One region of the Acetoanaerobium noterae genome, then DNA from elsewhere that is predicted to be linked to it. Evidence: riboswitches for the same ligand, from Rfam matches in the RefSeq annotation. Region 1 holds a riboswitch; the other holds the start of a gene.
What was found. A riboswitch is a leader RNA that binds a small molecule or an ion and turns the genes downstream of it on or off. The one in region 1 is predicted to bind lysine.

Region 1 (3,681 bases):
CTAGTACACCAGCAATAACCGCTCCCGCTCCTATATGAGATCTTTTTCCTATTGTTCCTCTAGCTCCAACTACAGCATTCATATCTATCATTGTTTCATCGCCAATTTCTGCTCCAATATTTATTACTGCTCCCATCATTATAACGGCATTTTTCCCTATAGATACTCTATCTCTAATTACTGCTCCTGGCTCAATTCTCGCATCAAATTTTGTATAGTCTGACATAGGAATAGCGGAATTTCTTCTATCATTTTCTATATAATAAAACTCAATCTGATTTTTATTTAGCTCCAAGAATTTATTTATTTCATCAGCTTCTCCAAATAAAATTCTCGATTTTCCTTCTCCAAAAACCATTAATTCATTAATAGCTTCATAATTTAGGTCTCCCTTAACATATAGCTTTACCGGAGTGGTTTTCTTAGCTTCCTTTATAAATCTAGCAATTTCATATGCATCTGTTAGTTTAGTTTCGTTAGTCATAATGTTTTTTATGATAAATTAATTATCATAATCTCCTTTTTATTATTTACGTAATTTATGGTCTACGTATAAAACCATATATTTTTGTTTTTAATTTTTAAATTTCAAACATATCTTGCATGCAGTACATTCCTTTTTCTTTCCCATAAAGCCATTTTGCAGCATCAATAGCTCCATCTGCAAACAAATCCTTAGAAAGTGCTGTGTGCTTTATTTCAATAATGTCACTGCTTCCTGCAAATATAACTTCATGCTCACCAAAGATGTTTCCTCCTCTAACTGCATGTATCCCTATTTCATTTGTCGTCCTAGGATTGGTTCTTCCTTGTCTTCCATTTACAAAGTTTTTTGGGGTGGATATACTAGAATTTACTGCATCAGCTAAAATATATGCAGTACCACTAGGTGCATCTACTTTCTTATTGTGATGCTTTTCAATTATTTCAATATCATAGCTTCGCTCATCTAGTAATCTTGAATATTTTTCTAAAATTGTCTTTAATAAATTTATTCCAAAAGACATATTTGCAGAGTATAAAATGGCAATATCTGAGCTATAGCTGTGTATTTTTTCAATTTGAGCTGCATCGTAGCCTGTAGTTGCAAGAACAAGACTAATCCCATGCTCCTTTGCAAATAATAATAGTTCATCTAGACATGAGTGGTGAGAAAAATCAATAATTAAATCAGGATATATATCTGAATCAGCTGGTTTTTCAAAAACTCTACATTTATTTTCATAAAGCTCTGGTCTAGCGTCTATTCCCATTACTAGATTAAACATATCATCTTCAACTATTTTTTTGTATATAATTTGACCCATACTTCCATTTATTCCCGAAATACCTATGTTAATCAAGCGCTCACCCCCATAGACTGATTAAATTTTTTAATGCTTTCAATTAATAGCTCTCTATTGCTATCACTTATTGGAATAAGTGGAAGTCTAAGCTCTCCATTTATTTTCCCCATAATTTCTAGCGCTGCTTTTACAGGAATTGGATTTGTTTCAATAAAAAGTGCATTGATTATATCTAGCATATCAAGCTGAAGCTTAGTCGCAGCATTAGTCATTCCATTAAAGTATAATTCACATATTTGGTGTGTTTCATCTGGAAGTATGTTTGCAACTACTGATATCACACCTGCTCCCCCAAGTGATAATACTGGAAGTATTTGGTCGTCATTTCCAGAGTAAATGTCAAATCCAGCAGGGCAAAGTCTAGCAATTTTTGCTATCTGACTTAAATCCCCACTTGCTTCTTTGATTGCAACTATATTTTTATGAGTGGCTAGCTCTTTTACAGTCTCCGGCTGAATGTTTAGGCCTGTTCTAGATGGTACATTGTATAAAATTATCGGTATATTAACTTGATCAGCTATTGCAAAGTAGTGTGCAACTAGACCTCTTTGAGTAGTTTTATTGTAGTAAGGAGTCACAAGCAATAAGGCATCAGCTCCTATCCCTTCTGCAAATAAGCTCATCTCTATTGCTTCTTGGGTATTGTTGCCTCCAGTTCCTGCTATTACTGGTACTCTTCCTGATACTTTTTTTATGGTAAATGCTATCACATCTTTTTTCTCATCTTTTGAAAGTGTACATGATTCTCCTGTAGTTCCACAAACTACTATAGCATCTGTTTTAGCTTCTAGATGCCATTCTATTAATTTTTCTAATGCTTTATAATCAACCTGATTGTTAATAAATGGGGTAACTAATGCTACTGCACTTCCTGTAAAAATACTCATACATATCATCCTCTCAAAAGTAAGTTTTAACAATATCAATATCAGACTTAAATACTAAAGATATTAACACCTAACTTAATTTCGTATAAAAAAATAGCCGTGAGCAAAAGGCTCACGACTATTATATATATGCGCACAGAAATATAAAAGTTCCCTTTTGCCCCAACACTATAAAGCGCAATATTATGAGATTGGGCAATCTCATAATAACAGTACTATGTCTATTAAACATAGTCCCAGCACAGCTATGTCTAGCTTATGCTTCGGCGGTTGCCCCTTTCCTAATTAAAGTACTCTTGACTAACCGCAGCCTCTTTAAAGTATTGTACGTATTCAATTTTTATTTAAAATTCTTAGGTATTTTTAAAATAGTAACATAAAGCTATATAAAACGTCAAGAAATTATTCAAAATTATTTTGAAACTGATATCCAAGCTGCATTTGTTATATCTTTAAGATTATCTGGAGCAATTTTTATTGAGGTATTTGCAGAGCCTGCAGCTGGGAATACAAAATCAAAACGTTTTAATGATTCATCTAAGTAAACATCAAAATTCTCTTTAAGCCCAAAAGGACAAACTCCTCCAACTGGATGACCTGTTATCTCTGGTACCTCGTCACCTTTTAAAAACTGAATTTTTTCTTTAAATTCATCTTTAAATTTCTTATTATCTAGCTTTGCATCTCCTGCTGTGACAATAATTATGTATCTTTCCTTCAACCTAAGAGCCATACTCTTAGCAATCATCGCCGGCTCTACGTTATGAGCTTTCGCTGCTAATTCAACAGTAGCAGTACTCTCCTCAAGTTCATATATCTTATAATCTAGATTATTACTTTTAAAAAATTCTCTTACACTTTGAACTGACATGGCATTTTCCCCCTTAAGCCTTTTGTAATTTTAATAATCCTAAAAAATATGTAATAGCATAAGCTATGCTATTACATATGATAAGTTTGAATCATAAATTTTATCCGCTTCATTTACTTCTATTGGTTTTCCAAAAAGATAACCCTGAATGTAATCACATTTTCCTACTCTAAGTCTTCTATATTGCTCCAAATCTTCAATACCTTCTGCAATTACCTCCAGCTCAAGACTATGTGCTAGCGAAATCAAACTATCCATAACTTTAATATTTGTAAGCTCTAGAAATTTATCACTTAGTGATTTATCTAATTTAATTTTATCCACAGGTATGAAAGTCAAATAGCTAAGAGATGAGTACCCTGTTCCAAAGTCGTCCAGAGCTATTTTTACACCTACTTGCTTTAATTCATTTAGAAATTCAATTGTTTTTTCAGTTTTTTCAAGCAAGATGCTTTCCGTAATTTCAATTTCTATAAATTCAGGAGGTATCGCATATTTTTCAAGACCTGCCCTAAGAAATTCTATGTAGCCTTTGTCCATGATTTGTTTTGTTGACAAGTTAATAGATATAGGTTTT
Region 2 (3,681 bases), on a different contig from region 1:
ATTACTGAAGATGTTCATATCATTAGAAATTTTAAGTGCAGGTTGTGGTAGTGATCCTTTTGGTTCAATTACACGATGAGTTCCATATTTACAGCCTTTCATTACAAATCCCTCCAATTTTTATATAAATTAATTTTATTATTAACTATGTTATTTAAATGCTTTTTTACTTATATTTAAAATTATTTAGAAATACCTAGTATTTCTCTTGCCTCTGCTGGAGTAGCTACTGGTCTTCCAAATTCTTTAGCTAATCTTACGACTTTTTCAACTAACTCACCGTTGCTTTTAGCTGGAACACCTTTTTCTATGTAAACGTTGTCTTCAAATCCAACTCTTACATGGCCTCCTGTAATAATGGCCATCGCTGCCATTGGGAATTGATTTCTTCCCATTGCTGATACCGTAAATGATGATTCACTTGGAATGCTTCCAATTAAAAATACTAAATCTCTTGGTGTTGCACTTATTCCTCCATTTACACCCATAACGAAATTAAAGTGCATTGGAGTTTGGATATGACCTTTTTTAGCTAACCTAATTGCCATATCAATCATGCTCTTATCGAAAACTTCACATTCTGGTTTTACACCATTTTCAATCATATATTTCGAGAAATTTATAATCATATTCTCTGTGTTTACAAAGATTTCATCTCCGCCAAAGTTACATGTTCCGCAGTCTAATGATGCCATCTCTGGTTTAAGAAATACTGGTTGAAGTCTTTCTTCATCTGTCATTCCTACAGCTCCACCAGTTGAAGGTTGAATTATTGCATCTGGACAGGCTTCTTTTATCGCATCAATACACATTTTAAATCTTTCTTTTGATTGAGTTGGAGTACCATCGTCCTCTCTTACATGAAGGTGGATAACGCTTGCCCCAGCATCATAAGCTGATTTTGCTTCTCTTACTATTTCCTCCACTGTATAAGGAACATTTGGGTTGTGTTCTTTTGTAACCTCTGCTCCACAAATTGCAGCTGTTATAATTAACTTTTCCATTCTTATCCCTACTTTCTTTGTTTATCCTTAGGAACTACACAAGTACCACTAGCACGACATACTACAATCGGGGTTTCAAGTACATCGCATGCCGAATCATTTATATCTGTTCTTGGAACAATCACTTTTCTTGCTTCAAAAACCATTTTTCTTGATGTATTACCTTGCTCTGTGATGCTTCCTTCAACTTCTATGTAGTCGCCAGCAAAAACTGGAGCCATAAACTCAACCATGTCATAAGCTTTAAAAAGTCCTTCGTCTCCATCATTCATTATAAGTAGTTCCGTTGCCACGTCTCCGAATAGTTGAAGCATTCTAGCCCCATCTACAAGACCACCGCCATAATGAGCGTCATGAGCACTCATTCTAATTTTAAGTACAGATTTCATTTTGATTGCCTCCTTAAAAATAAATAAAACTAAAAAAGCGCTATTTACGTCATGACATGCATGACGTAAATAGCGCTCCATGATTAACATGGCAATGGTAAGTGCTGAACATTACCACCAAAGAAATATCCAAGAACGAATAAGTCTCTTCGGCAACAAAGACATTAGTACAATTCATCGAGTGTTCTTACTCTTAGCATAATTGTATTACCTTCTTGTTGCACCTCTATTTACGAATTTTTATAATTTTCATTTTGATTATAATCCTTAGTTATATAATTGTCAATAAAGGAAAATTTAAAAAATTTAAATATTAATCAATTTCTCTGTAATTTAAGTCTCCTCTTTTTAAACCATTTATGAATAATTCAGCAGAAGCAAGGTTTGTAGCAAGTGGTATTGCGTGAACATCACATAATCTAAGTAGAGCTTGTACATCAGGTTCATGTGGCTGTGCTGTAAGAGGGTCTCTTAAAAAAATAATCAAATCCATATTGTTCTCAGCAATTTTAGCACCTATTTGCTGATCTCCACCTAGAGGACCTGATAGAAACTTATGAACACTTAACCCTGTCATTTTTTCTATTAATCGTCCTGTTGTTCCTGTCGCAAATAAATTATGTTTTTTAAATATTTCTGAATACGCAAGAACAAAATTAATTAAAATATCTTTTTTATGGTCATGTGCAATTAATGCTACGTTCATAATATACACTCCTAATTTAGAAATTAATTTTCCTTCGTTTGACAGATACATTAAATACAAGAGCAAGAGCCATCATGCTTGTAAGCATAGAGCTTCCTCCATAGCTTACAAACGGTAGAGTTACTCCTGTTACTGGCATTACTCCCATAGTCATTCCTACATTTTGAACAAATTGATATAAAAACATAGAAGTAATACCGACTATGATAAGAGTACCATAAAAATCTTTAGCAGAAGTTGCAAGGGCATAAAGCCTTTTAAAAAAAACAAAATATAATATTAGAACAACTGACATCCCTATCAAACCAAATTCTTCACCTAAAACAGCAAAAATAAAATCACTGTCTGTTACAGGTAAAAATCCATATTGATTTTGAGTTCCATTAAATAGTCCTTTTCCAAATATTTTTCCTGAACCGATTGCGATCATCGATTGAATAACCTGAAAATTCCCTTCAAAGGATGGGTCTCCTGGATTTAAAAAAGCATCAATTCTTGTCCTTTGATGAGGTCTAAGAATGTAATTATATATAATTGGAGAACATACAAGTGCGCCCAATATTGCATATAAAACTACTTTCAAATTCAATCCTGATATATATAGCATTCCAAATATTATAAAAGAAAAAACAATTGCCCCTCCAAGGTCTGGTTGCATCATAACGAGAATAATAATAGGAAAAGGATACAAAACAGCTAAAAATATTTCTTTTAAATCATGTAGCATATCTTTTCTTTCTTCTAGATATTTTGCATAGCCTAAAATAAAAGTTAGTTTTACAAGTTCAATAGGCTGAAAATCTATTATTTTTAAATCAATCCAAGATCTAGCTCCAAATTGTGCTTTTCCTAATCCTGGAACATATACAAGAAGAAGTAGTCCTATTCCTAAAATATACAATTGCTTTTCATAATTTTTAAAATCATTATAATCGAAAAACATAAAAAATATTATAAAGAATATGCCCAAAATATATGATGCGCTTTGAATTATTAATCTCTTGTAGCTTCCACCTTCATTAACACCAGTTGCACTGGAAATTAAAATTAAACCAATGCTAAAAAGAAAAAAAACAATTATAAACAATATAAAGTCAAAATCTTTATATTTTTTTAAATCCATATTAATGCTCCATTCAATAGCTTAACTACTTCATTCTTTTGATAGGTATGTTTGCAACAAGGGCCGGAACCATTTCAGAGTTATCTTGGCTCTTAGTTTTTATCATCTTAACTTCGATATGCTCCTCATCCACTTCCATATATTTTTCAATTGCAAGTAAAATATCTCCTTTTAATGCTTCTAAAACAGTTGGAGAATAATTTCCCTTATCATGAATCAGGACAAGCTTTAATCTTTCTTTAGCAACATTTTTGCTAGAATTTTTGTCGTTTGAAAAAATCTTAAAGATATCAAGCATGATAGCACCTCCTCACTATTTTAGTCCAATAAGTTTTTTTAATTTTGACATAAAGCCTTCGTTTAAATTTAAGTCAATAAAAGGTATTTCTTCACCTTGGATTCTTTTTGAAATATTTCTATATGCTTGCCCCGCTAATGATTTTTGATTTGTAACAGCAG

Region 2: linked by a shared signal. The riboswitch ahead of kal (3-aminobutyryl-CoA ammonia lyase) and the one ahead of dapA (4-hydroxy-tetrahydrodipicolinate synthase) in region 1 are both predicted to bind lysine.

Annotation. Positions count from the first base shown of each region.
Region 1 is NZ_FUYN01000001.1:374,281-377,961, forward strand. It holds gene dapD (2,3,4,5-tetrahydropyridine-2,6-dicarboxylate N-acetyltransferase) at 1-484, opposite strand, end outside; gene dapB (4-hydroxy-tetrahydrodipicolinate reductase) at 582-1,343, opposite strand; gene dapA (4-hydroxy-tetrahydrodipicolinate synthase) at 1,340-2,233, opposite strand; lysine riboswitch at 2,399-2,557, opposite strand; gene B5X47_RS01890 (YbaK/EbsC family protein) at 2,646-3,104, opposite strand; gene B5X47_RS01895 (EAL domain-containing protein) at 3,168-3,681, opposite strand, start outside.
Region 2 is NZ_FUYN01000005.1:31,333-35,013, reverse strand. It holds gene kdd (L-erythro-3,5-diaminohexanoate dehydrogenase) at 1-102, opposite strand, end outside; gene kce (3-keto-5-aminohexanoate cleavage enzyme) at 183-1,004, opposite strand; gene kal (3-aminobutyryl-CoA ammonia lyase) at 1,013-1,393, opposite strand; lysine riboswitch at 1,456-1,630, opposite strand; gene mgsA (methylglyoxal synthase) at 1,707-2,099, opposite strand; gene rodA (rod shape-determining protein RodA) at 2,116-3,222, opposite strand; gene minE (cell division topological specificity factor MinE) at 3,248-3,520, opposite strand; gene minD (septum site-determining protein MinD) at 3,536-3,681, opposite strand, start outside.